2 regions of the Streptomyces sp. NPDC047971 genome follow, and region 2 is predicted to be linked to the other one. Evidence: riboswitches for the same ligand, from Rfam matches in the RefSeq annotation. Region 2 holds a riboswitch; the other holds the start of a gene.

Region 1 (14,740 bases), on a different contig from region 2:
GCTCGCCGGTCCGCAGAAACGTGGTGACGGCCCGGTCCCCGCACGCGTTCCCGTTCCCCAGGTACATCCCGTGGCCGCCCTGGTCGACGGTGACGAGGCGGGCCCGGTCGCCGAGGGCGCGCCGCATCCGCAGACCGGCGGCGTACGGCGTGGACGGGTCGCGCAGGCTCTGGATCATCAGGACGTTGGACGGCCCCCGGTCGGTGATACGGGTCGGCTTCTCGGCCGGAGCCTTCCAGAACGAGCAGGGCGTGATGTTCGCCGGGAGACCGGCCGTGAGCGGGTACCGGGCCCGGTCGGCCGCGACGGCCCGCCGGTGCGCCGGGACGGAACGCGGCCACGTCACGTCGTTGCAGATGACGCCGACCGTGATCGCGGCGTCCTCGTCGGACAGCGCGTCGGCGAGCATCGGCGGAAGCGTGGGCGTGCGTCCCGGAGCCTGGGCGTCCACCACCAGACGGGCGAACCCCGCGAAGGCGCCGTCGCTGTAGAGCGCGTTCTGGAGCGCCTGCCGCAGCACGTTCCCCGTCAGCGGCACGCCCGCCTTCGTCGACTCCTTCGGTTCCCGGTCCAGCCGCTCGGCCAGCGCGATCACCAGCGGACGCACGTCCTCAGGGCGCTCCGCCAGCCGCAGCCCCTCGTGCGCCCGGTCGGGGTGGGCCGCCCAAGCCGCGAAGTCCGGGAACCGGTCCTCCGCGCCCTGCCCCATGAACGCGAGCCATCCCCTCGCCACCCGCCCCGGGTCCGGGTCGTTGCTGCTGTCCAGCACCCAACGATCCGTCCGGTGCGGGAACTTCTGCGCGTACACGGCCCCGACATACGTCCCGTACGAGACACCCCACGCCGACAGCTTCTCCTCCCCGAGCGCCTGCCGGAAGCGGTCCAGGTCCCGCGCCTGGTTCGCCGAGGTCATGCTCCGCAGCACGTCGCCCCCGTTGCGCGCGCACGCCTCGGCGGTCCGCCGGGACCGCTCGACGTTCTCGTCGATCGAGCCGTCCGCCGCCGGCCAGGAGCGCAGCGTCACCATCCACCGGTCGCCCTCGTCCAGCCCGCAGCGCGCCTTCGCGCTTCCGCCGACCCCGCGCGGATCGAGCGCCACCAGGTCGTAGGTCCCGCCCAGCTCCGCGCGCAGGGCGTTGCCCTTCGTCGTCAGCCGCTGCACACCGGAACTCCCCGGCCCGCCGGGGATCACGGCCAGCGTGCCCCGCCGCTCCTCGGGCCGGTCGCTGCGGACCCGCGACACGGCGAGGCCGATCTGGGGCCCGCCGGGGTCGCCGTAGTCCACGGGCACGGTGAGCGTGGCGCACTCCTGCGTGGCGGGCCCGTCCTTCTTGGCGCAGGGCGTCCACGTGAGGCCCGGGGAAGCGGCGGAGCCGGTGGCCGCGCGGGCGACGGTGGGCAGGGAGACCGCGGAGAGGGTGGCGGCCACGGTGGCGGCGGAGAGGGCGAGAGCGATGCTGGTGCGTCCGTAAGTCGTCATGCCGCAAGCTTTGTTGACGGGCCATCACGATCACATCCGGCAGCCGGGACGGCACGGGGTGGGGGTAGCCCCCGAGTCTCACGGGGGTGGCCGCACCTCCCGCGGGGCACCGTGCGCCATACTCCGGGCCGGAAGATCCCCGGGAGCGACGCGTCGCCCCCCGCACGCCCCCGAGGCAGGAGAACGATGGAAGCGACCGTACGGAACCGCCTGCGCCGGCTCACCCGAAGACAACGCGCGCTGGGACTCGTCCTGGCGTCGGTGCTCCTGGTCCTCGCCGGGACGGCCGGCCGGTACGCCGCGAGGGACGGCGGACTGCTCGTGGTGGCGGAACTCTTCCACCACCCGCTGCTGTTCGCCCTGTTGACGGGGGCGGCGCTGACGACGGCGGCGTTCCTGGCCTTCCGCGGCCTGATCGTCCGCGTCCTCGTCGGGGCGCTGTCCGCCCTCCTGGCCCTCGCGGGCCTGCCCTTCGCCCTGTTCGCCCTCTTCGGGGCGGCCGAGGAGACGATGGACACGCCGGCCCCCGGCCGCACCGACCGGCACCTCGTCATCGAGGAGGGCGCGGCGCTGATCGACCCCCTGTGGTGGGTGTACGTCGACGAGGGCAGCGGCCTGACCAAGCGCCGCTGGCGCGTGGGCCACTTCAACGGCGACGACCCCGCCAACGCTCTGGCCGAGGCGTCCTGGGCGGGCCCCGACCGCATCCGCCTCGTCACCGGCGACCCCGAATCCGGGGCGGAGGACGGCGTAGACGCGCCACGGACCCACTTCATCGACCTCGTCCCCGAGACGGGCCGGCCGCTGCGCACGATCGAGTCGGGCTGAGCGAACCCCCGCTCCTCCTCGGCGGTCCAGGTCCCGCCGGTCGGGCCGGTCGGGCCGCGTTCGGCCTATGATCACGCGGATGCCGGCCCCGACCGACGGGCCGTGACGAGAGGGCGGACGGGACGATGTGGCCGCGGGTCGACGGAATGCGCGCGCTGGAGCTGGGATCCCCCGGGGCCATGCGGGACGAACTCAACGCCCTGGTCCTGGCAGGTGCCAAGACCGCCACGACCTGCCTGCTCGACGAGTACGCCGAGGAGACGGAGGGCCTGGAGTACGTCGGCGAGCGGCAGGCTCTCCTGGACAACGAAGGGCGGTGCGTCGCCACCCTGGTCGTCACCGGCGTGGACGTGAGGCCCTTCGGCGAGGTCACCTGGGAGCACGCGCGGGCCGAGGGTGAGGGCGACGCGTCCCTCGACGCCTGGCGCGAGGTCCACCGCCGCTTCTGGTCCGCGTCCGGCACGCCGGTCGACGACCGCACCGTCGTCGTCTGCCTCACCTTCCGGCGGGCGGACAGCTCCTGAGCGGCCCGCGGCCGAGGCGGCGGCCGTCGGCGCGGCGAGGCGGCGTCAGTAGCCCCCTCCGGCGCAGCTGAAGCCGCCACCGCTGTGGCCGCCGTCGCCGAAGCCGCCGCTGTGCCCGCCGCCGAAGCCTCCCGAGCCCCCGGTGGCGGAGCCGCCGGACGGGTTGCCCCGGGGGGCGGGGGCCGGGCGGGAAGGGGGTGAGGTGATCGTCCGGTAGTTCTCGTGGAACAGCTCCCGCCACCAGGCCCCGAAGCCGACACCGTCCAGCTCCCGCTCCGCCTCGGCGAGAGCGGCGCCGTCCCAGACGACGGTCGGGAGATCCAGGTCCATGAGCGCCTGCCGAAGCCCCGCCAGGTCCACGCGGGGGCTGGCGTGGAGGGGAGTCGTCAGGGGCGCCTCGTCACGGGCGACGTCATGGCGGAAGGCGTACGCGGCCCGCCAGCCCTCCTCGGTGACGACCGCCCAGCCCCAGAGGGGCCGTTCGGCGAGCCGCTTCCTCCGGCGCCGGGCCTCTTCCTCCCGGCGGGCCGCCTCGCGCGCCCGCTCGACGACCTTCCGCTTCTCGGCCTCGATCGCCTGCCCGATCTCCCGGCCGACGGGCGCGTACGCCTCACCGGCTTCCCGCATCTCCCGCTCGTAGCGCTGCCGCGTCTCCTCCCACGCCTCCACGGCGCGGCGCACGGCGAGGTACTTCCACCCGGGAACGGCGACGGCCCGACGATAGGCGGCCTCCAGCCGGGCGCTGGCATCGTCCACGGCGGTGGCGTACGCGACGGCGGCCTTCACCCACCGGTCGCATGCCTCCGCCGTGCACGGGACGAGGACCCCCGCTCCGTCGTGGAGCCTCGGTGTCCACACGAGAAAGAGGGAAGGCGCCCGCCGCCCGTCGAGCAGCCGGTGGAAGGAGTGCTCGTAGACCCGGACCCTCCCCCGCAGCGGGGCGACGCGATCGCGACGCGTCTGTCTCGGGAGCAGCTTCCCGTGATGAGTGAGGTGCAGCGGCTGCAACCGACCCATCGACCCACCCCCCGCGGTCCCGTTGCCTCAAGGATTCCCCCACCGACGACCCCCGAAGCGTTCGACCGGGGCAGGACGGCCGCCCCTCATCCGGGCCCGTCCTCCCGGTCGGGTCGTCTGACTCGTCCGTACATCACCATGTCCCGTCGTTCCCCGCCCACTTCCTGCCAGGACCGCAGCACCCCCTCCCGTACGAAGCCCGCCCGTTCCGCCGTCCGGATCGAGGCTTCGTTCCAGGGCTCCACGAGCAACTGGAGCCGTGGGATGCCCAGTTCGCCGAAGGCCCACTCGGTCACCGCCGACAGCGCCGCCCCGGCCGCGCCCTCGCCGCGGCAGGACGGGGCGATCCAGTAGCCGAGGGTCGCGCGGCCCTCGGGGAGTTCGCGGAGCCAGAGGCCGATCATGCCCACGGCCCGCTCGTCCCTGCGGCGGACGATGACGAAGGGGTAGCCGGTGGCGTGCTCCGCGCGGGCCCATTGGCGGCGGACGTACGCCTCGCCCTCCGTCTCCGAGTACACCGGCGGGACGGTGGTGATCAGGGGGATGTACGGGTCCGTCGACGCCTCCTCCAGGAGGGGCAGGTCGGCCCGCTCCCAGCGGCGCAGTGCGAAGGCCCCGGCCGCCAGCCGGGGGACGATGAGGCTCACATCGTCCGAAGGTACGCCGCCAGACGGTCGTACTCCTCTTTCACCCCGCCCTCCATCCCGGTGGCCAGCGCCTGGTCCCGGACCTCGGTGGACGGCCAGAGCGAGGTGCTGGTGAGGGCCGTGCCGCCGTCCGGCGTGTCGTCGAAGGTGAGGGTCACGTGCACGGGCGGGCCGGGCATCAGCTCGAAGTTCTCGGTGTAGACGAGACGCTCGTTCGGGACGATCTCCTCGTACGTTCCCGAGAAGACGATCTCCTGCCCGTCGGGGGCCTGCTGGCCCCAGCGCCAGGCTCCGCCGACCTTGAGGTCGATGTCGGCGACCGTCGTGGTCAGCGCGGCGATCCCGTACCACCGGCGGACGTGCTCGGGCCTCGTCCACGCCTCCCAGACGCGGGCGGGCGGGGCGTCGAAGGTTCGGGTGATGACCAGCTCGCGGTCGGTGGGTGTCGTCAGCAGCGTGATCATGGAACGCTCCCGCCGTGGGGGATCCGGCCGTGGGGACCGTCGGGGGTCCTCTCCCCAGCATCACCCCGAAGCCCCGGGCGCGGCACCCGCAGGCGGCACGGGCCCGGACAGCCCGAGGGCGGCACCCCCGGCAGGGAGTGCCGCCCTCGGTCGCTCGAAGCGAGTCGCGGTCCGCGCGTCGCCTCGGCGATGCGCGGTCCGCGAGGAACCGCCGATCCGGAAGGATCAGAAGTCCATGTCACCGCCCGGCATGCCGCCCGGAGCGGCCGCGCCGGCCTTCTCCGGCTTGTCGGCGATGACAGCCTCGGTGGTGAGGAACAGCGCGGCGATGGAGGCCGCGTTCTGCAGCGCGGAGCGCGTCACCTTCGCCGGGTCGATGATGCCCTCGGCGATGAGGTCCACGTACTCGTTGGTCGCGGCGTTCAGGCCGTGGCCGACGGGCAGGTTGCGGACCTTCTCCGCCACGACGCCACCCTCGAGGCCGGCGTTGACGGCGATCTGCTTCAGCGGGGCCTCCAGGGCCAGCTTCACGATCGCGGCACCGGTGCCCTCGTCGCCCGAGAGGTCGGCCTCGAGCTTCTCGAAGACGTTGGACGCCTGGAGCAGGGCCACGCCACCACCGGCGACGATGCCCTCCTCGACGGCCGCCTTCGCGTTGCGAACGGCGTCCTCGATGCGGTGCTTGCGCTCCTTGAGCTCGACCTCGGTCGCGGCACCGGCCTTGATGACCGCAACACCGCCGGCGAGCTTCGCCAGGCGCTCCTGCAGCTTCTCGCGGTCGTAGTCGCTGTCCGAGTTCTCGATCTCGGCACGGATCTGGTTGACGCGACCGGCAACCTGGTCGCTCTCGCCGGAGCCGTCGACGATCGTGGTCTCGTCCTTGGTGATGACGACCTTGCGGGCGCGGCCCAGCAGGTCCAGGCCGGCGTTCTCGAGCTTGAGACCGACCTCCTCGGAGATGACCGTGCCGCCCGTGAGGATGGCGATGTCGTTCAGCATGGCCTTGCGGCGGTCGCCGAAGCCCGGGGCCTTGACCGCGACGGACTTGAAGGTGCCGCGGATCTTGTTGACGACCAGGGTCGACAGGGCCTCGCCCTCGACGTCCTCGGCGATGATCAGCAGGGGCTTGCCCGACTGCATGACCTTCTCCAGCAGCGGGAGCAGGTCCTTCACGGAGGAGATCTTGGAGTTGACGATCAGGATGTACGGGTCGTCCAGGGACGCCTCCATACGCTCCATGTCGGTGGCGAAGTACGCCGAGATGTAGCCCTTGTCGAAGCGCATACCCTCGGTGAGCTCCAGCTCCAGACCGAAGGTCTGGGACTCCTCGACGGTGATGACGCCTTCCTTGCCGACCTTGTCCATCGCCTCGGCGATGAGCTCGCCGATCTGGGTGTCGGCGGCGGAGATGGAGGCCGTGGAAGCGATCTGCTCCTTGGTCTCGACATCCTTCGCCTGCTCGAGCAGGGCGCCGGAGACGGCCTCGACGGCCTTCTCGATGCCGCGCTTGAGGGCCATCGGGTTGGCGCCGGCCGCCACGTTGCGCAGGCCCTCGCGGACGAGCGCCTGGGCGAGGACGGTCGCGGTGGTCGTACCGTCACCGGCGACGTCGTCCGTCTTCTTGGCGACTTCCTTGACCAGCTCGGCGCCGATCTTCTCGTACGGGTCCTCGAGCTCGATCTCCTTGGCGATGGACACACCATCGTTGGTGATCGTGGGGGCGCCCCACTTCTTCTCGAGGACGACGTTCCGGCCCTTGGGGCCAAGGGTGACCTTGACGGCGTCGGCGAGCTGGTTCATCCCGCGCTCGAGACCGCGCCGTGCCTCCTCGTCGAACGCGATGATCTTGGCCATGTGAAGTGGTCCTCCCGGACATGGGGTGGATAACGCTCCAGGACCGCGCCGACGCCCGCGACGGACGGCCTGCGAGCCCTGTGGTTCCTTGCCCCACCTGGCCGCGGACCTCGTCTGCCCGATCCTCGTAAGCACTCTCACCTTCAGAGTGCTAACGCCAATGATTAGCACTCGGCCCATGCGAGTGCAAGCGACTCCCACAGATCGGGAGAGGTCCGGGCGCGCGCACCCCGCCCTTCCCGCACACGCGCGAGGGGCGCACCCCGCCCCTCCCGCACACGCGCGAGGGGTCCGCATCCTGGTCAGGATGCGGACCCCTCGACGTAGAGAACGCGTGAGTGCGTACGTGGTGGCCGATCGCGCCGTGCTCAGACGGCGAGCTTGACCATGTCCGCCTGCGGACCCTTCTGGCCCTGCGAGATCTCGAACTCGACCCGCTGACCCTCTTCAAGGGTGCGGTATCCGTCCATCTGGATCGCGCTGTAGTGGACGAATACATCCGCACCACCGTCGACCGCGATGAAGCCGTAGCCCTTCTCCGCGTTGAACCACTTGACGGTGCCCTGAGCCATGCCTAACTCCCCTATTACTGGCCCTTGCGCGGGACCGCACTTCGCGGACCCGGGTCAGACCCTGCGCCGGAACGCGTCGACCGCGGCTGAATGTATCTGTCCAACTGCCCTCTGCAACAGGTCAATCGGACGAGAAATCTGGGCACGCCAGAAAGGAGAATTAAGGAGAATTCACTGAATTCCGGGGCAAGTCGGGCCCGTCAAAGTGCGCAGAAGGTACACAACAGTCGAACACTTTGGCTGCTTCTTGTCGGGTGCGGACGCATTCTCATATGCGTCTGGCACAAGCAGCGAAGGGAAGTCAGGGGGGCTTCCCCAACTCTACCCCCCTCAACCATGCAGAATTGCCCCCTCCGCTTCTCCGGCGGAAGGGGCAATTCAGGTGACCGTGGGTAACTCAGGTGACCGTGGGTGATTCAGGAGTTCCCCGCGCGAGGCCGTTCCGACTCAGCAGCCGCCGGCGACGGCGGGGATGATCGAGACGCCGGCGCCGTCCGGGGTCGCCGTCTCCAGGCCCTGCTCGAAACGGACGTCGTCGTCGTTGACGTACACGTTGACGAAGCGGCGCAGCTTGCCCTGGTCGTCCAGGACGCGGGCGGCGATGCCCGTGTGGTTCTTCTCGAGGTCGGCGATGACCTCCGAGAGCGTCGCGCCCTCGGCTGCGACCTCGGCCTGGCCGCCGGTGTAGGTGCGGAGGATGGTGGGGATGCGGACCTTGACGCTCATGAGTGGTTCACCTTCGGGGCTTCGGTGCGGGGCTGGAGCCCCCCGGACGGAGTCCGGGGGTTCGGGGGGCCGCCGGGGCGCCGGGTCTCCCGGGCACCCCGTCGGTCGCGGACGTCAGCCCGCCAGGCCGGCTTCGCGGAACGCGTCCAGGCTCGGGCGGATCGTGGCGGTCGCCTGCGAGGTATCGGCCACCGCGTCCAGGGTCTTGAGGCCGTCACCGGTGTTGAGCACGACCGTGGTCAGGCTGGGGTCGATGAGACCGGCCTCGATCAGCTTCTTCGTCACGCCGACCGTCACGCCGCCCGCCGTCTCGGCGAAGATGCCCTCCGTACGGGCGAGGATCTTGATCGCCTCGACGACCTGCTCGTCGTTCACGTCTTCCACCGCGCCACCGGTGCGGCGGGCGATGTCGAGGACGTACGGACCGTCGGCCGGGTTGCCGATCGCCAGGGACTTGGCGATGGTGTCCGGCTTCTGGGGGCGCACGACGTCGTGGCCGGCCTTGAACGCCGTGGACACCGGGGAGCAGCCCTCGGCCTGCGCGCCGAAGATCTTGTACGGCTTGTCCTCGACGAGACCGAGCTTGATGAGCTCCTGCAGACCCTTGTCGATCTTGGTGAGCTGGGAGCCGGAGGCGATCGGGATGACGAGCTGGTCGGGCAGCTGCCAGCCGAGCTGCTCGCAGATCTCGTACGCGAGCGTCTTGGAGCCCTCGCCGTAGTAGGGGCGCAGGTTGACGTTGACGAAGCCCCAGCCCTCGCCCAGCGGGTCGCCGATGAGCTCGGAGCAGAAGCGGTTGACGTCGTCGTAGTTGCCCTCGATGCCGACGAGTTCACCGCCGTAGACGGCGGCCATGACGACCTTGCCCTGCTCCAGGTCGTGCGGGATGAACACGCAGGAGCGGAAGCCGGCGCGGGCGGCGGCGGCGCCGACGGCGCCGGCCAGGTTGCCGGTGGAGGAGCAGGACAGGGTGGTGAAGCCGAAGGCGCGGGCGGCTTCGAGGGCCTGGGCGACGACGCGGTCCTTGAAGGAGTGCGTCGGGTTGCCGGAGTCGTCCTTGACGTAGAGCTTGCCCGGCTCGACGCCCAGCTCGCGGGCGAGGTTGTCGGCCTGGACGAGCTTGGTCCAGCCCGGGTTCAGGTTCGGCTTCTCGGCGACGTCGGCGGGGACGGGCAGCAGCGGGGCGTAGCGCCAGATGTTGGCGGGTCCGGCCTCGATCTGCTTGCGCAGTGCCTCGGGGTCGCCGAGGGGCAGGTCGTAGGCGACTTCGAGCGGGCCGAAACAGAGCTCGCAGGCGAAGATGGGACCGAGGGGGAACTTCTCACCGCATTCACGACAGGAGAGTCCGGAAGCCGGACCGAGGTCGACCGTCGAAGTGGTGGTGGAAACAGTCTGTACAGCCATGGAGGCGAGGCCCTTTCTCCTCATCTTTCCCATGGCGAACGTCGCCATGAGACGGATTTGGCACCTTCCCTAGCCGGGAGCCTCGCGGGCGCTGTCACGAAGACTGCGGACGAGACCGACTGGAGGGTTGCCGGGGCTTCAACGGGCCGTTTCCCTCTGCCCCTCTGGATGAGCGGTATTCGGTTGTAGAACGCAGGTGGCACCCCGACATGCATCGGGCTTCCGCGTTGTTCAAGACTGTAACCGAAGGCATGGACGGGTGAGATGGTCGTCCGAACCGCGAGATGGAGATCACGTTGCTGGATGAAGTGGAGCGCTGGCTGGCCCGGCGGTCCTGGTCCGTGGCAGACCGTCCGAGGGAGCGGCTGGTGGCCGCCAAGCGGGGGACGACGGTCAGCGTGGTGCTGCCGGCCCTCGACGAGGAGGCTACGGTCGGGGACATCGTCTCCGTGATCCGCCGGGAGCTGATGACCGAGGCGGTGCCGTTGGTCGACGAGCTCGTGGTGATCGACTCCGGCTCCACGGACCGTACGGCCGAGGTCGCGGCGGCGGCGGGGGCCCGGGTGGTGGCGCGTGACGAGATCCTGCCGCGGATTCCGGCCCTCCCGGGCAAGGGCGAGGTGCTGTGGCGGTCACTGATGGTGACCAGCGGTGACATCGTCTGCTTCGTCGACGCGGATCTGCGGGACTTCTCCGCGGACTTCGTCACCGGCATCGTGGGTCCGCTCCTCACCGAGCCCGACGTCGACTTCGTGAAGGCGATGTACGACCGCCCGCTCGGAACCGAGGCCGCCGAATCCGGCAAGACGCCTGGTCAGGGGGGTCGGGTGACGGAGCTGGTGGCACGGCCGCTGCTCAATCTGCACTGGCCCCAACTGGCCGGCTTCGTCCAGCCGCTGGGCGGCGAGTACGCGGTGCGCCGCTCGCTGCTCGAACGACTCCCCTTCCCCGTCGGCTACGGAGTGGAGTTGGGGCTGCTCGTCGACGCGCTGCACACCGTCGGTCTCGACGCGCTCGCCCAGGTCGACGTCGGGGTCCGCAAGCACCGCCACCAGGACGAGCGGGCGCTCGGCCGGATGGCGGCGGCGATCTACCGGACCGCGCAGCTGCGGCTGTCCCGCGGACATCTGGTGCGGCCGCTGCTGACGCAGTTCGAGCGGGACGACTCGGGCCGGGGGAAGGGCTTCACGCCGCGGACGTACGCCGTGGACACGGAGGAGCGGCCGCCGATGATCGACATCGCGGAGTACGCGCGCCGCCGCGTGGCGTAACACCGAATGATGATGTTTTTTAACTAAATTCCCGTTTCATGCGGTTCAACAATCGGATGACCACACGGTCGGTGGCGCTCGTGCTCGCCGCCGGCGCGCTCGGTTCGCTGTCCCTCGCCGCGGCCGGTCCGGCCGCGGCGGACGTGGTGGAACCCTTCGGCAAGCGGTACGACGCCTCCCTGTACGGCGACTTCACGACCGTCGGCAACACGGTCATGGGCTGCCCCACCACCCCCGCCGATCAGGCCGCGCGGTGCGCCACCGCCGCCGACGGCCGGGGTGGTGACGACAACGACGCCTTCGCCATGACGCGGATCGACACCGCCTCCATGGCCGCCGGCTACGGCTCCAGCACGGGCCGGGTCGAGATCCCCGCGGGCGCCGAGGTCTCGTACGCCCGGCTCTTCTGGGGCGGCAACGACGGCACGTACCAGGGACCGGACGGGACGCGGCGCGAACGCTGCGACGTCTCCGGCGGCGAGGCGACGCCCTCGCCCGGCGACCCCGCGACGACCGCGCCGCGCCTCCGGGTCGGATCGGGGGCCGGGACGGAGGTCTCCATCGACTCCATGGTCACGGACCCGGAGGAGATCACCGGCCCGCACTACTACACGGGCGAGTCGGACGTCACCGCCGCCTTCGCCGAGGTGCCCGGCGGCGCCACGCCGGTCGCGGTGGGCAACGTCTGGGCGGCGAACGGCCCGGGCTGCGTCGCGGGCTGGTCCCTGACGGTCGTCTACGCGTACCCCGGCCCCGAGCCGACGCACGCGCCGGACCGCCGCCGCGTGTACGTCTACGGCGGCCACGTGCTCCAGCGCCCCACCTCTCCGGCGACGACCGTGACCGTCGACGGCTTCCACCGGACGGCCGGGCGGGCGCGGGCGGCCGTGACGGCGTACGACGGCGACCGGAACACACCGGGCGACATGTTCCTGGTGAACGGCGAGAAGGTCACTGTGCCCACCGGCGGCACCGACGGCTTCTTCGTCGGCGGGACCTCCGGCGCCGTCTCCCCGGACGCGGCCGACAGTCTGGGCATCGACGCGAGGTCCTTCGACCTCCCGGACGGCGCGGTCCCGGACGGCGCGGACTCGGCCGATCTGACCTTCAGGACCGCGGGCGACGCCTACGTGCCCTCCGCGCTGGCCTTCTCCGTACCCGTGCGGGACCCGGACGGCACGCGGCCGACCCCGACGCCGACCCCCACGCCCGCCCGGACGGAGGCGCAGGCACGGCCCGCGGCGGCCTCCGTGGCGCCCTCGGGGTCCCCCTCCCCGACGCGGCCGCCGGCCCCGCCCACGCCGGTCCCCGACCCCACCACCCACCAGGCCCGCCCCCCGGCGCACGGACCCGGCGGCTCGATGGCCGAGACGGGCGGCAACGGCGAGCGGCTGTGGCTGCTCGGCGGTCTCGCGCTCGCCCTGGCGGCGACGGGCGCGGTGGCGAAGGCGGCGATGCGCAGCCGGCACCAGCCCTGACGACGCCCGCCGGCACGGCTCCGACGCGCCCGCGCGGCGTGGATTCGCCACACTTGTATACGTACGTTTGAGCGTTTACGCGACGGGCTAGGTTCGGCACATGGCTTCTGTGCTTGTGGCGTCCAATCGGGGTCCGGTCTCGTACGCCCTCGCCGAGGACGGCACCCTCAGTGCCCGCCGCGGCGGGGGCGGTCTCGTCTCCGGGCTGAGCGCCGTGTCCTCCGAGGACAGCGTGTGGGTGTGCGCGGCGCTGTCCGACGGGGACCGGGAGGCGGTCCGCAGGGGCGTCTCCGAGCCGGGCGTACGGATGCTGGCCATCGAGCCTGAGGTCCACCACGACGCGTACAACGGCATCGCGAACTCGGTGCTGTGGTTCCTGCACCACCACCTGTGGGACATCCCGCGCGAGCCGGTCTTCGACGCGGAGTTCCGCCGCCGGTGGCAGTCGTACCGTGCCTACAACCGCGCGTTCGCCGAGGAGCTGGCGGCGCGGGCGGCCGAGGGCGCGGCGGTCCTGGTGCAGGACTACCACCTGGCGCTGGTTCCGGGGCAGCTGCGGGAGCTGCGGCCGGATCTGCGGATCGGTCACTTCACCCACACCCCGTGGGCGTCGCCGGAGTACGCGCGGCTGCTCCCGGAGGACATCCGCGAGGAGCTGCTCTGGGGGATGCTCGGCGCGGACGAGCTGGGCTTCCACACCTGGGAATGGGCGTCGTCGTTCATCACGGGTGCGCGCGTCGACGGCGCGGGCGGGGTGGCCGAGGGGGCCCTGCGCGCGGACGACCCGTGGCGCGGGGTGCACCATCACAGGGCGGGCGGATCGGCACGGCGCACCCGGGTCCACGTCTACCCCCTGGGGGTGGACGGCGACGAGCTGCGCGCCCTCGCCCACCGGCCGGAGGTCGAGGACCGGCTCGCCGCGCTGCGGGCCGAGGTCGGTGACCGCAGGACGATCGTGCGGGTGGACCGCACGGAGCTGTCGAAGAACGTGGTCCGCGGGCTGCTGGCGTACCGGGAGCTGCTGCGTGAGCGGCCCGAGTGGCACGACCGGGTCGTCCACCTGGCCTCGGCGTACCCGTCCCGCCAGGACCTGGAGGTCTACCGCGCGTACACGGCGGCGGTGGCGGACCTGGCGGGGGAGATCAACGCGGAGTTCGGCACGGACGCCTGGCAGCCGGTGCTGCTGTCGGTGAAGGACGACTTCCCGCGCTCCCTCGCCGCCTACCGGATGGCGGACGTGGCGCTGATCAACCCGGTCAGGGACGGGATGAACCTGGTGGCGAAGGAGATCCCGGTGGTGTCGGAGACGGGCTGTGTCCTGGTCCTCTCGACGGGCGCCGGGGCGTACGACGAACTGCGCGAGGACGCGCTGACGGTCAGCCCGTACGACGTCTCGGAGACGGCCCGGGCGCTGCACCGCGCCCTGACGATGTCCCCGAGCGAACGCGCCGACCGGACCAAGCGTCTGGCCGTGGCGGCGACGGCGCTGCCGCCACAGCAGTGGTTCCTGAAGCAGCTGGAGGCGCTGCGGGAGAACTGACGGCCGGGTCCGGCCGTCAGTCGCCGTCGCCGTCGCCGGGACGTTCGCCGGATTCCGGCCGGATCCGCTCGGCCAGGGCCGAGAGGAACCCCACCACCGCGCCCGGACCCGGGACCGACAGATCGGCCCGGTCGCTGAGTTCGGGGACCTCGGCGGAGCCGCTGCAGACCAGCAGGCCCGGGGTGCCGTTGGAGCGGAGCTTCTCCACCGCGGCGAAGGCCGGCAGGTCGCCCAGGTCGTCGCCCGCGTAGAGGACGGATCCGGCGCCCACCTCGCGTACGTACTCCGCCAGGGCCACGCCCTTGTCCATGCCCGGCGGGCGCAGTTCGAGGACCATGCGGCCGGGCTCCAGGACGAGGCCGTGCCGGGTGGCGAGGTCGGCGAGGGGCGCCTTGAGGGCCTCGAAGGCGGCCTGGGGATCGGTGGAGCGGCGGGTGTGGACAGCGACCGCGCGGCCCTTCTCCTCGATCCAGGTGCCGGGCCAGGCGCCGACGCTGTCGAGGAAGCCGGGGAGTTCGGCGCGGACGGAGGCGACGCCCGGGTGGACGGCCGAGGCATGGACGGTGCCGGTGATCGCGTCCCAGCGTTCGGCGCCGTAGTGGCCGAGGACGACGAGGTGTTCCAGGCCGGGGACGCCGGCGAAGCCGCCGTAGCGGACGGCGACACCCGCGGGGCGTCCGGTCACCACCGCGACCGAGGCGACCTGAGGGGCGAGCGCGGAGAGCGCGGCGACGGCGCCCGCGTGGGCGCGGGCCTGTTCGGGGTCGGGGACGATCTCGGCGAGCGTCCCGTCGAAGTCGAGGGCGACGACGGCCTTGTCCGGCCGCGCGAGGAGCGCGGCGAGGCCGTCGCGGCCTGCGGGTGTGGTCGGGTGCGGAAGGCTGCTGACCATACGACGACCCTACCGACGCGGGCTCAGCGGCGCTGCTCCTTCT
Region 2 (14,740 bases):
GCCGCCCGCGCGGCCCGCAGCAGCGGGTTGCGGCGCAGGGCGATGAGGCCGACGCCGAGGGCGACCGTGCGGCCGACGACGGTGGCCAGCGCGGCGCCCCGCACTCCGTACGCGTGGATGAGCAGCGGGTCGAGGACGAGGATCAGCCCGTTGGCGAGGAAGGCGAGCCGCATCGGTGTGCGGGTGTCGCCCGTGCCCTTGAGGACACCGTCGAGGACGGTGAGGGCGAAGAAGACGGCCGTGCCGGGGAGCGAGATCGCGAAGTAGGAGGCCGCGAGGGCGCGGGCGGGGGTGTCGGCGCCGCCGAGGACGAGCCCGGCGAGGGGTTCGCGCAGGAGGTAGCCGCCGAGGGCGACGGGCGGGACGAGCAGCGCGCAGAGCAGGCGACCGCCGCGGACGGCGGCCCGTACGGCGCCGGGGTCCTCGGCGCCACGGGCGCGGGCGACCAGGACGGTGGTGCCGGAGCCGGCCATGAGCACGATGCCGAGGGCGACGTTCTCGACGTTGGTGGCGACGGCGACGGCCGCGACGGCGTCGCCGCCGAGACGGGCGACCCAGACCATGCCGATGATGCCGGCGGCGACCGCGGCGAGGAGTTCGCCGTAGACCGGGTACGCGAGCCGGACGAGTGTGCGGCGGTGTGTCATCGACTCTCCCTCGAAGCGAGCTACATCGATTCGAGGTAGCTCGATAAGAGGTAGCATGGCGCGGGATCCGGGACAAGCGCGAAGGAGGAGCGGTGCTGGAGCTGACGATCCTCGGCTTCCTCTACGAGAAGCCGCTGCACGGGTACGAGCTGAAGGACCGCATCCAGGGGCTGAGCGGCCATGTGCGCCCGGTCAGCGACGGCGCGCTCTACCCGGCGATCACCCGCATGGTGAAGGCGGGGCTGCTGGAGCGCCGTACGGAACCGGGCATGGGCGCCGCCCCGCGCCGCACCCTGTCGCTGACCGCCGAGGGCCGGGCGGAGCTGTTCGCACGCCTCCGCGACCCCAAGGACGTCGAGATCACCGACGGGCAGCGCTTCTTCACGCTGCTGTCCTTCCTGGGCCTGCTCCCCGACCGCGCGGCCCAGGCGGCCGTCCTCCGGCGCCGTCAGACCTTCCTGGACACCCCCGCCAGCTTCTTCTACGAGGACGGCGCCCCGGTGCGCGCCGAGGAGGAACGGGACCTCTTCCGCCAGGGCATGCTGCGCATCGCCCGGGCGACGGGCACCGCGGAGAAGCAGTGGCTGGCGGAGGCGCTGGCGGAACTGGATCGCGAGCCCTGACAGCCGGGGCGGACGGCCCCTCCGGTCACCCCAGCCGGTCCCGCAGGAACGCGCGCCAGGCCGCGGTGAACTCCTCCGGCGTCGTGCCCAGGGTCTCGCTCAGCGCCTTCTCCACCGCGCCCTCGCGCCCCGGGTGGGCGCCCACCGCGCGGTAGAAGGCCGTCAGCTTCGCCTCGCCCCAGCGCTCGGCGATCAGCTCGCAGGCCAGCCAGCCGCTCTCGTACGCCCGCGCCAGCGCGTCGGCGTCGCCGCCGAAGGCGAACGCCTTGTCGTCCGGAAGGGCCGCCGGCACGTCGCCGGCACTGACCGCGCGTCGCAGTTCGGGGGCCGCCTGGGCCGCCGTGCGGCCCGTGCCCCGGTACGCGGCCCAGTCGGCGAAGCCCTCCGACAGCCACACGGGCGTGGCCGCCGAGGTGGCGGTGCGGGTGGCCACGTGCGTCGTCTCGTGGGTGAGGACGACCTGCTGCCCGAAGTCGCCGAGCACCCCGTACGCCTCGGGATTGACGATCACCCGGTCCGCCGGGGCGTCCGGTCCGCCGCCGACCTCCCCGGTCGTGACCGCCGCTATCCCCCGGTACGAGGCCGCCGGGCCCCCGAGCAGCCCGCCCATGGCGTCCAGCGAGGCGGGCACGAGCACCACGACGCGGCCCGCCCAGGCCGGGGTCCAGGCCGCCGAGACCGCGGGCACCGCCCGGTCGGCCGCCGCCGCGATCGCCCGCAGGCGCTCCTCCGACTGCCCGACGCCGAGCACGAGGCTGTGCGTGCCCCGCACCGCCTCCACGTCGCCCTGCTGCCACAACTGCTGGGGAGCGTCCTCGCCGGGCCGGTCGGCGGTCACGTACCAGCGGCCGTCCCGCTCGCTCAGGTCGAGCACCCGCTCCGTGGTGACGGACCCGGAGTCGTAGCCCTTGACCCGGTAGGCCAGGTCGGCGCGGACCGTCGCCCGGTCCTCGCCGCGCCGCTCGACGTCCTTGAGCCGGTAGCCCCACGAGGCCAGCGGCACCTCGGCGAGCCGGTCGAACTCCTCCAGGGCGGCGGGCGCGCGCTCCGGGGCGAGCGCGGCCGCGTAGGCCGCCTCGTCACGGGCGAGCAGCGCCCGCGCGTGCCGGTCGAGGAGGGACTGGATCTCCTGGGGCGCGGAGTCGGGGGGCCCGGGGGACGCGCACCCGGCGAGCGTCAGGAGGCCGGCCAGCAGACCGACTGCCACCCGACGCGCCCCTCCATGCCCCTGACCTGCCACGCCATCGATCGTACGGGCACGCCCGCGCGCGGGAGCACGGTCAGACCCGCGTCACCGTCGCGTGGGACATCATCCCGACCGGGTCGTAGCGCACCCGCGCCCCGGGGTACGGCGCGTGGATCACCTGCCCGTTGCCGGCGTAGATCCCGACATGGCTGGCGTCGCTCCGGTACGTGACGAGGTCGCCGGGCTGCGCCTGCGAGAGCGGCACCCGGCGGCCGGCGTACCGCTGGGCGGACGAGGTCCGCGGCAGGCTGATCCCGGCCTGCCGGAAGGACCACACCATCAGCCCGGAGCAGTCGAAGGCCCGAGGGCCGGTCGCGCCCCACACGTAGGGCATTCCGATCGCGCTGCGCGCCGCCATCACGGCCGCGGTGGCGCGGGAGGAGGCGGGCCCGAGGTCGGCGGGCGGCGGCGGCTCCTGATCGCGACCGGAGCGGGAGGCCCTGGCGTCCCGGTCGAACTCCGCGCGGTCCTCGGCGCTCAGGGACGCCAGGACCCGGCGGGCCTCGGCGAGCTTCCGCTCGACGGTGCGCTTGTGCTCGGCGACCTGCGTCCGGCTGCGCTCCAGTTCGGCCAGCAGCCGGCCGGCCTCGGTGCGCTTCTGGGTCAGCCGCCGCTGCTCGGCCTGGAGTTGGCCGAGCGCCACGCCCTGCCGGGTGGCGACCCGGTCGAGCACGGAGGCCCGGGCGAGGTACGAATCGGGGTCGGAGGAGAGCAGCAGCGCGAGGGCGGGGTCGAGGCCCCCGGAGCGGTACTGCGCGCCGGCGACCGAACCGAGGGCGCCCCTCATGCGGTTGATCCGCTCCTGGCCGCGGGCCAGTCCGTCCCGTGCCTGGGAGACCGACCTGCGCAGGGTGTCCGCCCGCTCGTCGGCCTTGTTGAAGCTCTCGGTGGCCCGCTCGGCCTCCTCGAAGAGCCGGTCGACCGTGGCCTTGGTGGCGGCCTCCGGCGCGCCGCCCGGGTCGGCGCTCGCGGGGACGGCACCGAGGGCCGTTGCGGCGGTCGCCGCGGCGGCGGTCAGGACGGTGACCCTCGCGGGTCGTCGGTGGGACGCCACGTGTCGCGCTCCGTTCGGCTGTTACCCAGACTGGCGCGGCAGACAGTAGCCGGTGATCACTCCGCGTCCAACGAACCCGCCGGGCACACAAAGTGACGCCCCGCCGGAGACCACAGGTCACCGGCGGGGCGTCAGGTCAGCGAGGGATGCGACGAACCACCCGATTGGGCGTCATGTCGGGATCGTCAGATGCGCACACCGAACTGGAAGGTGCCCATGTAGCTCATCGACTCGTAGCGGACCGAGGCGCCCGGCTTGGGAGCGTGCAGGATCTGCCCGTTGCCCGCGTACAGACCCACGTGGGACAGGCTGTTGAAGAAGACCAGGTCGCCCGGCTTGAGCTGGCTGCGGCCGATCTTCACGCCGTCGTTCTGCTGGGTGTAGGTGGTGCGGGTGAGCTGCACGCCGGCCTGGCGGTAGGCCCACTGCGTCAGACCGGAGCAGTCGTACGAGTTGGGGCCCTCGGCGCCGGAGACGTACGGCTTGCCGATCTGGGTGGCGGCGGCGCTGAGCGCGGCGGCACCGCGCTGCGAGGCCGGGACCTCGTTGCCGAGGTCGACGCGGTCGCCCGCGGCGCGGCTGGCGCGCTGCTCCTCTTCCTGGATCTTGGCGCGCTCGGCGGCGGTCAGGGTGTTGAGGAGCTTCTGCGCCTCGGCGAGCTTGCCCTGGAATGCCTTCTTCTTCTCGCCGAGCGTCTTGCGGACATCTTCGAGGTCGGCGAGCTTCGTCGTCGCCTCGGCGCGCTGCTGGGCGAGGGTGCGCTGCTTGGCCTGGATCGACTGGAGCACGTCGGCCTGCTTGGCGCCGAGCTGGTCGATCGCGGACGCCTTGTCGAGGTAGGTGTCCGGGTCGGAGGAGAGGAAGAGCTGGAGGGCCGGGTCGATGCCGCCGGAGCGGTACTGCGCGCTGGCGACCGAACCGATGCTGTCCCGCAGGGTGTTGAGCTCCTGCTGACCGCGGGCGACCTTGTCCTGGACGGCCGAGATCTCCTTCTGCAGCTTGCCCCGGCGCTCCTCGGCCAGGTTGTACTGCTCCGTGGCCTCCTCGGCCTCGTGGTGCAGCTTGTCGACCTTCGACTTCACGTCGTCGATCTTCGGCTTCGGAGCCGCCTGGGCGCCGGTCTGGGCGGAGAGCGCGACGGCGGCTGCGGCGGTCGCGGTGAGCACGGTCACACGGGTGCGGCTCGGCTGCTTGGGACGACGGTGGGACGCCACGAAGGCGATCTCCTTCTTCCTCGAGCCGCCCAACCAGGCTGCGGCAGGCGGTTCCTCCGCTGTCATCCCGGATGGATGATCAACCGCGCGAAGGTTCGAGGCATGACCCTAGTGACCAAGTTGTGATCAGTTCAAATCCTCATGAGCAAAATCTCGCCCGCGCGGCACTTTATTTTCACAGACCACACAGGCAGTAGCGGCCACTTGACCCTGAGCCCTCCAGAATTCGGGCATTACGCCCAGGAGTTATGAGGTGTCACGAGGTGCGTGAAAGCCGCTTCAGCAGCAATGCGGACGTGACCGGCCGCGCACCGGCCTTGGCCACACCGTCGGCGACCTCGCGGTCGGTGGAGACCACGACGACCGGCCGGCCCGGGGGTTCGGCGCGCACCAGCTGGCGGATCAACTCGTCGGCGGTGACACCCGGCTTGGAGAACAGCACCCGGACCCCGCGCGGCGGAGCGAGCAGCACGGGAGCCGCGAGCTCCGCGCCGTCGAAGACACAGGTGATCTCGGCGCCCGAGCGGGCGGCGAGCGCGGAGAGCCCGCCGAGCAGCCGCAGCCGCTGCTTCTCCAACGGCATCGTCGGGTAGCCGGTCTTGGTGACGTTGTAGCCGTCCACGACCAGGTGCGCCTGCGGCAGGGCGAGCAGCTGGTCCAGGAGCGCCGGGTCGGTCTCGGAGAGCGCCCGGGCGGCGATGTCCTTCGGCGACATCCGGCCGGGCTCCACCGCGTCGACGGTGTCGGCGGGATGGATCGAGACGGGCGGCAGGGCCAGTTCGCGGCGCAGCCCCTGCGCGGCGTCGAGCACCGTGTCGAGCAGCAGGCGCAGCCGCATGTCCTCCACGGATCGCCCCTCACGGGCCGCCCGCCGACTGGCCTCCAGGGCCGCCTCGACCTCACCGAGCCGGGCCTTGAGCCGCCGGGTCTCGCTCTCGGCGGCCGAGACCTGGGCGGCCGCCTCCGCCCGGAAGGTGTCGATCTCCGCCTGGACGCGCCGCAGGGCCGCCTCACCGCGCTTCACATCGCTCTGGGCGCTGCGCAGCTTGCGGTGAAGCGATTCGGCTTCCTTGCGGGCGGCCTCCAGATCGGTGCGGAGCTGCTCGGTCTCGGAGCGGCCGCGCTCCTTGGCGGTGGCGACCTCCTCGCGCAGCCGTTCCAGCTCGCGCCGGCCCGCCTCGTCGGCCCGCTCGGCGTCCGCCCGCTGGGCCTCCTCGCCGGCGGCCGCGACCAGCTTGACCCAGCCGGCCGGGCGCAGGACGTAAGCGGCCGCGGCGACGTCGACGGGGTCGGCGGCGGCGGGCGGGGCGCCGGACTCGACGGCCCCGGCCAGCTCGGGCTGGGCCTCCTTGAACCGCTCACCGATCCGCTGCCGGAAGAGCGTGTCGCCCTCCAGGGCGGCGGCCATGGCGTTGCCCGCGAACTTGGCCCGCCGGCTCGCGGTGAACCGCGCGTACTGCCGCAGGGGTGCAGGAAGCTCCGCGACGGTCAGCCCGCCGAAGGCGTCCGAGACCAGCGCGACGACCTTCCGCCGTACACCGTCGGGCAGCGGGCGGTCGAGCGTCTCGGCAGCGTCACCTGCCGCGCCGGCCGGTTCACCACCGTGCGCGGGCTGCTCCACGATCCGTCACCCCATCGTCATACGCACCGCTCCGTCAGGAGGCGGTGCCGGGCCTGTCCACGAGTTCGATCTGGTCCACCGCGTTGCACCAGCGGCAGCGGACCGACTCGATGGTCTCACTGACCACCTCGCGCTCCTCGACCTTCGGTTCGCCCGCGAGGTCCAGATGGACGTACTCGACGACCTTGGAAGAGCGGGTCACGTCGAACCGGGTCAGATTGCCGCAGAGCGTGCAGCGCCAGCGGGTCTCGGCGGTCGGCAGGGGAACCGTCGTCATCGTGCCGTCCTCTTTCATCGTGCGAGTGCGGGTGCCGCGGTGCGCCGTCGAACTGCGGAGGTACTGCCCGTCACCCTACGGCCTCGCGGGTACCCCGTGTCGCGGCGAGGCACTCTGTCCAGTTGAGCACCGTTACGCCATGATCTGTCCATGATCGACCGGCGGCAGACCGACTGGTGGAAGACGGCCCGCGACGTCTGGCGGGGCGCCCGGCACGGACCGACGGTGACGTACGGACTGATCGCGGTCTGCTGCCTCACCTTCCTGATCAGCCCGGTGTCCGGCCTCGACCCGGGAACCGGGACCGGGGACGCGGCCCGCGCGGCGCAGAGCGCGTACTTCCACCGCTGGGGAGTCGTGCCGGCCGAACTGATGAGCAGCGAGCGGGGCACCCTGCTCACTCCGCTCACGGCCCTCTTCGTCCACGGCAGCTGGCTCCACCTGCTGGGCAACATGCTCTTCCTCTTCGTCTTCGGCGCGATGGCCGAGGAGCGCATGGGCGCCGTGCCGTTCCTCCTCTTCTACCTCGGCTGCGGCTATCTGGCGCTGCTCGGCTACGCGGCGGCCTACGCGAGCAGCGAGCAGACGCTGGTCGGGGCGTCGGGGGCGATCTCGGGGGTGCTCGGCGCGTTCCTCCACCTGTTCCCCCGCTCCCGGGTGACCAGTCTGTTCCCGTTCCTCTTCTTCCTCCCGCTGCGCTTCCCCGCCTGGATGGTGCTGGTCTTCTGGTTCGTGCTGCAGTGGCTGGCGGCGCGGACGGCCGGGTCCGGGCCGGGGGTTGCCTATCTGGCCCATGTACTGGGCTTCGCCTTCGGCTTCCTCTACGCCTGGGGGCGGTACAGGGGAAGGGTGCAGCGCGCGTAGCGCCTCGTCGGCAGGGTGGTGACGGGAGGCGGGCGGGCTAGAGTGAAGGTCCAAGCCGCGGCGACCGAGGGAGTATGCCAGCCGTGATCACCGCGATCGTGCTCATCAAGACCAGTGTGGACCGCATCCCGGAGATCGCGGAGTCGATCGCCGCGCTCGACAGCGTCAGCGAGGTCTTCTCGGTGACCGGCACGTACGACCTGATCGCCATGGTCCGCGTGCCCCGGCACGACGACCTGGCGGACGTGATCCCCGGCCGGATCAGCAAGATCCCCGGCGTCGAGGCCACGGACACGCACGTCGCGTTCCGTACGTACTCCCAGCACGACCTGGAAGCGGCCTTCGCCATCGGTCTGGAGTCCTGACGAAGGGGGCCCCGACGGGAGGCCCCCTTCACCCGTACGTGTGACTGTTCAGCCGCGGTCCGGGACGCAACGGCCGTCCTCGGTGCGGTACTTCCAGCGCGCTCCGTCCCGGACGAGCTCCTTCACGGCCCGGACGAAACGCTCCACGTGCTCGTCGGGCGTCCCGGCGCCGAAGCTCACCCGGATGGCGTTGAGCGACTTCTCGCCGGGCGCGGCCTCGGGGGCCCCGCACTCGCCCTGGGTCTGCGGGTCGCTGCCGAGCAGGGTGCGGACCAGGGGGTGGGCGCAGAAGAGGCCGTCGCGGACGCCGATGCCGTACTCGGCGGAGAGCGCGGCGGCGAAGTGGGAGCTGTTCCAGCCCTCCACCACGAAGGAGATGACACCGACGCGCGGGGAGTCGTCGCCGAAGAGGGAGAGCACCTTCACCTCGGGCACCTCCGCCAGGCCCTCGCGGACGGTGTCGATGAGGTGCCGCTCGCGGGCGACGAGGGTGTCGAAGCCGGCCTCGGTGAGCGCCTTGCAGGCGGAGGCGATGGAGTAGACGCCGATGACGTTCGGGGAGCCGGCCTCGTGGCGGGCGGCGGTGGTGTGCCACTCGACGTCGACACCGCCGTCGGCACGGCGGGCGACCTTCTTGGACGCGCCGCCACCGGCGAGGTACGGCTCGGCGTCCTGCAGCCAGTCCGCGCGGCCGGCGAGGACACCGGAGCCGAAGGGCGCGTACAGCTTGTGTCCGGAGAAGGCGACCCAGTCGACGTCCAACTCCCTTACGGAGACGGGGTGGTGGGGCGCGAGCTGGGCGGCGTCGAGGACGATCCGGGCGCCGTGGGCGTGCGCGGCGGCGGCGAGTTCCTTCACCGGCCACAGTTCGCCGGTGACGTTGGAGGCGCCGGTGACGCAGACGAGGGCGGGGCCGTACGGGTCACGGTCGGCGAGTGCGCGCTCCAGGGTCTCGACGGCCTGGGCGTGGGTGCGCGGGGCGTTGAGGTAGGTGACCCGGGCGTCCCTCCACGGCAGCAGCGAGGCGTGGTGCTCGGTCTCGAAGACGAAGACCTCGCAACCGGCGGGGACGACCTGGGCCAGCAGGTTGAGCGAGTCGGTGGTGGAGCGGGTGAAGACGACCTGGTCGCCGGGGCGGCAGTCGAGGAACTCGGCGACGGTGACGCGGCTGTTCTCGAAGAGGTCGGTGGAGAGCTGCGAGAGGTACCCGGCGCCGCGGTGGACGCTGCCGTAGTACGGGGCGTAGGCGGCGACGTCGTCCCACACCCGCTGCAGGGCCGGGGCGCTGGCGGCGTAGTCGAGCGCGGCGTAGGCGACCTCGCCCCCGGTGACGAGCGGAACGGTGACGTCCCGCCCGAGGACCGGGAGCGGGGCGGCGCAGCAGGGGTCGCCGGCCTCGGAGTCGCTGACGGCGGTGGCGGTGGTGGCGGCGTTCGGGTACGCGGACATGGCGGTATCTCCTGGCGGGGAAGGGCAGCGAAGGGCCCGCAGGGCAGCGCGAAGTGGGGTGCCTCGTACGGGTGTTGCTCAACGCACGGTGTTCGTGCGGAGGGGAAACGGGGCCGGAGGCCCTAACGCATTCGCTTGCTCACGAGACTGCTCCCTTGAGGACCAGGACCCCAGGGTGTGCAGGGGTCCGCGCTTGCCGTAGACCTCGCTGCCTACGGCCTGGTCTTCACCCGGGGCACCCCGCCACGGACGGAGGGTTGCCGGACAGCCGGCCGGGGCCTGATGGCTGTCACTCATGACCTGGCACAGAACGTATGCCACGTGATCGCCGACGCGCAACCCCGTTCCGGATGCCGGAACGGGGCCCGCGCCGTGCCGTTATCTGTTGCTGGCGGCGATCCAGCGCTCCAGCGCCTGCCTCGCCGCACCCGAGTCGATCGACTCGGCCGCCTTCGCGATCCCCTCGCGCAGCTGCTCCACCAGGGTGCCGCCACCCGGCTCCAGGGCCGTGAGCGCGGCCGCCGAGTTCAGCAGCACCGCGTCCCGTACCGGACCGGTCTCCCCGGCGAGCAGCCGGCGGGCGACGTCGGCGTTGTACGAGGCGTCGGCGCCGCGCAGCGCCTCCACCGGCACGAGCTCGATGCCGACGTCCCGCGGGTCGAAGGACTCCTCGCGCACCGCGCCGTCCCGTACCACCCAGACGCGCGAGGTGGCCGTGGTCGTCAGCTCGTCCAGGCCGTCGTCCCCGCGGAAGACCAGCGCCGAGGAGCCCCGGTCGGCGAGCACGCCGGCCATGATCGGGGCCATCCGGGCGTCGGCCACACCGGTCGCCTGCGCCTTGACCCGGGCGGGGTTGGTGAGCGGACCGAGGAAGTTGAAGGTGGTCCGGATGCCGAGCTCCTTGCGGGCCGCCGCCACATGGCGCAGCGCCGGGTGGAACTTCACCGCGAAGCAGAAGGTGATCCCGGCCTCCTCCGCGACCTCGACGACCCGCTGCGGCGTCAGCTGGAGATTGACGCCGAGCTTCTCCAGGACGTCGGACGCGCCGCTGGCGCTGGACGCGGCACGGTTGCCGTGCTTGACGACCTTCGCGCCCGTGCCGGCCACGACGATCGCCGACATCGTGGAGATGTTGACGGTCTTGGCCCCGTCGCCGCCGGTGCCGACGATGTCCACGGAGGGGCCGGGCACCTCGATCACGTTGGCGTGCTCGTACATCGTCCGGACGAGGCCGGAGATCTCCTCGACGGTCTCGCCCTTGGCGCGCAGCGCGACCGCGAAACCGGCGATCTGGGCGTCGGTGGCCTCACCGCGCAGGATGCGGTCCATGGCCCAGGCGGTGTCCTCGGCGCTCTGGTCGCGGCCGGTCAGCAGTCCGTCCAGTACGGCGGGCCAGGAGCGGCCCGCCGACGTGGGTCCTCCAGCGGGGGTCGCAGCGCTCATGGCAGCTCCTGGTCAGTGGTGACGGGTACGGCTCCACCCTATCGACCCGGGGGGACGGCAAAGAGCCCCGTCCATCGAATGGACGGGGCTCCCGCTGTGGCGACCTTCAGGTCAGTGGATCAGGTGATCAGTGGTGGCCGTGGCCGCTGGTGATCTCCTTGTACTCCTCGGCGGTCGGCTTGGCGATCTGGTGGTCCTCGCCGTAGTAGCCCTTGCTGAGCTTGACCCGGAGCTTCTCCATGCGACCGATCTTGCGCTCCACGCCGTTCTCGTCGACGAGGGGGCCGAGCTCGGCCGGCTTGTTCTGCTCGTGCGCCGTGAGCCTGTACAGCTCGCCCTGGCTGAGCGGCTGGTGCACCTCGACGAACTCACCGTGCGGCAGGCGCTTGATGATGCCGGACTCGCGACCGTGCAGCACCTTGTCCTTGTCCCGGCGCTGGAGGCCGAGGCAGATCCGCTTGGTGACGATGAACGCGATGACCGGTCCGGCGAAGAAGAAGATCCGGACGAACCAGGTGATCGAGTTGATCGACAGGTGGAAGTGGGTGGCCCAGAGGTCGTTTCCACCACCGACGAGCATGATCATGTACGCGGTGATCCAGGCGACACCGAAGGCGGTGCGCGTCGGAGCGTTGCGCGGGCGCTGCGCGATGTGGTGCTCGCGCTTGTCCCCGGTGATCCAGGACTCGATGAACGGGTAGACCGCGATGGCCGCGAGGACCACCGGGAAGATCACCAGCGGGATGAACACGCCCAGGACGAGCGTGTGGCCCCAGAGGTTGATCTCCCAGCCCGGCATGACGCGGATCAGACCCTCGGCGAAGCCCATGTACCAGTCGGGCTGGGCGCCGGTGGACACCTGGTCGGGACGGTACGGGCCGAGCGCCCAGATCGGGTTGATCGAGGCGATCGCCGCGATGACCGCGATGACACCGAAGACCAGGAAGAAGAAGCCTCCGGCCTTGGCCATGTAGACCGGCAGCAGCGGCATGCCCACGACGTTCTTGTTCGTACGGCCGGGGCCCTCGAACTGCGTGTGCTTGTGGTAGAAGACCAGGATCAGGTGGGCGACCACCAGACCCAGCATGATGCCGGGCAGCAGCAGGACGTGCGCCGAGTAGAACCGGGCGACGAAGTCGCCGCCGGGGAACTCCCCGCCGAACAGGAACATCGACAGGTACGTGCCGATGATCGGCACGGACAGGATCGCGCCCTGCATGAAGCGGACACCGGTGCCGGAGAGCAGGTCGTCCGGGAGCGAGTAACCGGTGAAGCCGGTGAACATGCCCAGGAAGAACAGCAGGAAGCCGAACAGCCAGTTGATCTCACGCGGCTTGCGGAACGCGCCCGTGAAGAACACGCGCATCATGTGCACGAACATGCCGGCGAGGAAGATCAGCGCCGCCCAGTGGTGGATCTGCCGGATGAGCAGACCACCGCGCACATCGAAGGAGATGTGCATGGTCGAGTTGAACGCCTCGGACATCAGCTGTCCCTGCAGCGGGACGTAGCTGCCGTGGTACTCCACCTCGTTCATCGACGGGTGGAAGAACATCGTCAGGTAGACGCCCGTGAGGATGATGATGATGAAGCTGTAGAGGCAGATCTCACCGAGCATGAAGGACCAGTGGTCCGGGAAGATCTTCCGCATGTTGGCCTTGGCCAGGGAGTAGATCCCGAGGCGGCCGTCGGCCCAGTCGGCGACCCGCTCACCGGCGGGTGCCTTCTTCTTCGTGTCGGTCACAGTGCTCATCCGCGCTCCCAGAAGGACGGGCCGACGGGCTCGTCGAAGTCGCCGAGCGCCTCGAGGAAGCCCTTGTCGTTCACGCCGATCCGCAGCTGCGGGAGGGCGTGGCCGGCCGGGCCGAAGATGACGCGGGCGCCGTCGGAGAGGTCGAAGGTGGACTGGTGGCACGGGCAGAGCACGTGGTGCGTCTGCTGCTCGTACAGCGAGATCGGGCAGCCCACGTGGGTGCAGATCTTCGAGAAGGCGACGATGCCCTCGTGCGACCACTCCAGCTCACGCTTGTCCTTGATGTCGTCCGGCTGAATGCGGACGATCATCAGGGCGGCCTTGGCGATCTGGACCTGGAAGTCGTGGTCGTGCTCCGACAGACCCTCGGGCATGGCGAAGGTCAGCGAGCCGACCGCGACGTCCTCGGGACGCAGCGGCTCGTGCGTGTTCATGTTGATGAGCTGCTTGCCCTTGGCCCACAGGGTGGACCGGAGCTTCTTCTCGGGCAGCGGACCCATGTCACGCAGCAGCACGATGCCGGAGAGCGGCACGAGCGACAGCGCGCCGAACATCGTGTTCCGGATCAGCTTCCGGCGACCCATGCCGGACTCGGCGGCACCGGCCGCGAAGTCCGCCATGACCTTCGCCTTGGTCTCCGGAGAGGCCTCGATCGGGTGACGCTCGTCGGCGATCTCGACGTCGGACATCAGGGTGCGGGCCCAGTGGACCGCTCCCGCGCCGATGAAGAACAGCGCCAGGCCGAGCGTCCATCCCAGGGCGAAGTTGAGCGCGGACACCCGGCCGAACGGCCAGATGTACACGATCTTGTCGACCGGGAAGATCACGTACGAGGCGATGAAGCCGATCGTGGCCAGCATCGACAGCGTGAACATGAAGGCGACCGCACGCTCGGACCGCCGGGCGGCCCGCTCGTCGATGTCCTGGATGCGCGGCTTGTGGGGCGGAAGGCCCGGGTCCGCGAACGGGTCGTCGAGGACCTTCACCGCGCCGTGCGCGGTGTCCTGCTCAGCGGGCAGGTTCTCTTCTGGAATCTCTTGGCTACTCATGACTTCTTGGCCTTAGCGGTGTGGGCCGCGACCCAGACGGCAACTGCGATCAGCGCACCCAGACCGAACACCCAAGCGAACAGACCCTCACTGACCGGGCCGAGACCGCCGAGCGAGAGCCCGCCGGGGCTGTCGGCCTTTTCGCCGTTGACGGCCTGGACGTACGCGATGATGTCCTTCTTCTCCTTCTCCGGCATGGTCGTGTCCGGGAAGGAGGGCATGTTCTGCGGGCCGGTCTGCATGGCCTCGTACAGGTGCTTCGGGCTCACGCCTTCGAGGTTCGGGGCGTACTTGCCGTGCGTCAGCGCGCCGCCCTCACCGGTGAAGTTGTGGCACTGGGCACAGTTGGAACGGAACAGGTCGCCACCACGGGCGATGTCGGCACCGTCGGGGCTGTACTGGCTCGCCTTCGGCGTGATCGGGCCGGCGCCGAGGGAGGCGATGTACGCCGCGAGCTGATCGATCTCAGCCTGCGTGTAGATGACCTTCTTCTTCGGCACCTGGGCGCCCGGCTGCTGGGCCGGCATACGGCCCGTGCCGACCTGGAAGTCCACGGAGGCCGAGCCGACGCCGACCAGGGAGGGGCCGTCAGTGGTGCCCTGACCGCCGGTTCCGTGGCAGCTGGCGCAGCCGACGGAGTAGAGCTTCTTGCCCTCCTCGATGGCGAGGGACTGGGCGGTTTCATCGGCCTTCGCCGTGCCCGCGGGAGCGAACGCGGCGTACAGGCCCCCGGTGGCCGCCAGCGCGAGGAGTAGGACGACGACCGCCGCCAGCGGATGGCGTCGTCGTGCGGAGAGCTTTTTCACGGATTACCCCGGTGTCAGGATCTTCTGCGTCGATGCTTGCTGGATGTGCTCGGGTCCCGGGACCCGATTACTTGATCATGTAGATCGTGGCGAAGAGGCCGATCCAGACGACATCGACGAAGTGCCAGTAGTAGGACACGACGATGGCGGCGGTTGCCTGCTCGTGAGTGAACCTCTTGGCGGCGTACGTCCGGCCCAGGACCAGCAGGAAGGCGATGAGACCGCCCGTCACGTGCAGGCCGTGGAAGCCGGTGGTCAGGTAGAACACCGAGCCGTACGGGTCCGACGAGAGCGAGAGACCCTCGTGCTTGACCAGCTCGGTGTACTCG

Evidence for each region. A riboswitch is a leader RNA that binds a small molecule or an ion and turns the genes downstream of it on or off. The one in region 2 is predicted to bind S-adenosylmethionine.
Region 1: linked by a shared signal. The riboswitch ahead of thrC (threonine synthase) and the one ahead of AB0D99_RS20410 (aminotransferase class V-fold PLP-dependent enzyme) in region 2 are both predicted to bind S-adenosylmethionine.

Annotation. Positions count from the first base shown of each region.
Region 1 covers NZ_JBEZNW010000047.1:11,001-25,740, reverse strand. Annotated here, with positions in the region: gene AB0D99_RS31000 (alpha/beta hydrolase) at 1-1,480, opposite strand, end outside; gene AB0D99_RS30995 (hypothetical protein) at 1,667-2,308, shown strand; gene AB0D99_RS30990 (ASCH domain-containing protein) at 2,488-2,832, shown strand; gene AB0D99_RS30985 (hypothetical protein) at 2,878-3,849, opposite strand; gene AB0D99_RS30980 (GNAT family protein) at 3,936-4,496, opposite strand; gene AB0D99_RS30975 (SRPBCC family protein) at 4,493-4,960, opposite strand; gene groL (chaperonin GroEL) at 5,186-6,814, opposite strand; gene AB0D99_RS30965 (cold-shock protein) at 7,183-7,386, opposite strand; gene AB0D99_RS30960 (MoaD/ThiS family protein) at 7,834-8,112, opposite strand; gene thrC (threonine synthase) at 8,227-9,540, opposite strand; SAM riboswitch class I at 9,534-9,691, opposite strand; gene AB0D99_RS30950 (glucosyl-3-phosphoglycerate synthase) at 9,813-10,787, shown strand; gene AB0D99_RS30945 (hypothetical protein) at 10,826-12,265, shown strand; gene AB0D99_RS30940 (trehalose-6-phosphate synthase) at 12,366-13,805, shown strand; gene otsB (trehalose-phosphatase) at 13,822-14,697, opposite strand; gene AB0D99_RS30930 (DUF3263 domain-containing protein) at 14,721-14,740, opposite strand, start outside.
Region 2 covers NZ_JBEZNW010000020.1:107,653-122,392, forward strand. Annotated here, with positions in the region: gene AB0D99_RS20365 (MATE family efflux transporter) at 1-647, opposite strand, end outside; gene AB0D99_RS20370 (PadR family transcriptional regulator) at 740-1,270, shown strand; gene AB0D99_RS20375 (hypothetical protein) at 1,296-2,477, opposite strand; gene AB0D99_RS20380 (NlpC/P60 family protein) at 2,551-3,570, opposite strand; gene AB0D99_RS20385 (NlpC/P60 family protein) at 3,756-4,784, opposite strand; gene AB0D99_RS20390 (NYN domain-containing protein) at 5,041-6,405, opposite strand; gene AB0D99_RS20395 (hypothetical protein) at 6,440-6,682, opposite strand; partial or broken gene AB0D99_RS20400 (rhomboid family intramembrane serine protease) at 6,833-7,633, shown strand; gene AB0D99_RS20405 (Lrp/AsnC ligand binding domain-containing protein) at 7,630-7,911, shown strand; gene AB0D99_RS20410 (aminotransferase class V-fold PLP-dependent enzyme) at 7,960-9,360, opposite strand; SAM riboswitch class IV at 9,545-9,661, opposite strand; gene trpD (anthranilate phosphoribosyltransferase) at 9,739-10,803, opposite strand; gene AB0D99_RS20420 (cytochrome bc complex cytochrome b subunit) at 10,931-12,556, opposite strand; gene AB0D99_RS20425 (Rieske 2Fe-2S domain-containing protein) at 12,553-13,605, opposite strand; gene AB0D99_RS20430 (c-type cytochrome) at 13,602-14,411, opposite strand; gene AB0D99_RS20435 (heme-copper oxidase subunit III) at 14,479-14,740, opposite strand, start outside.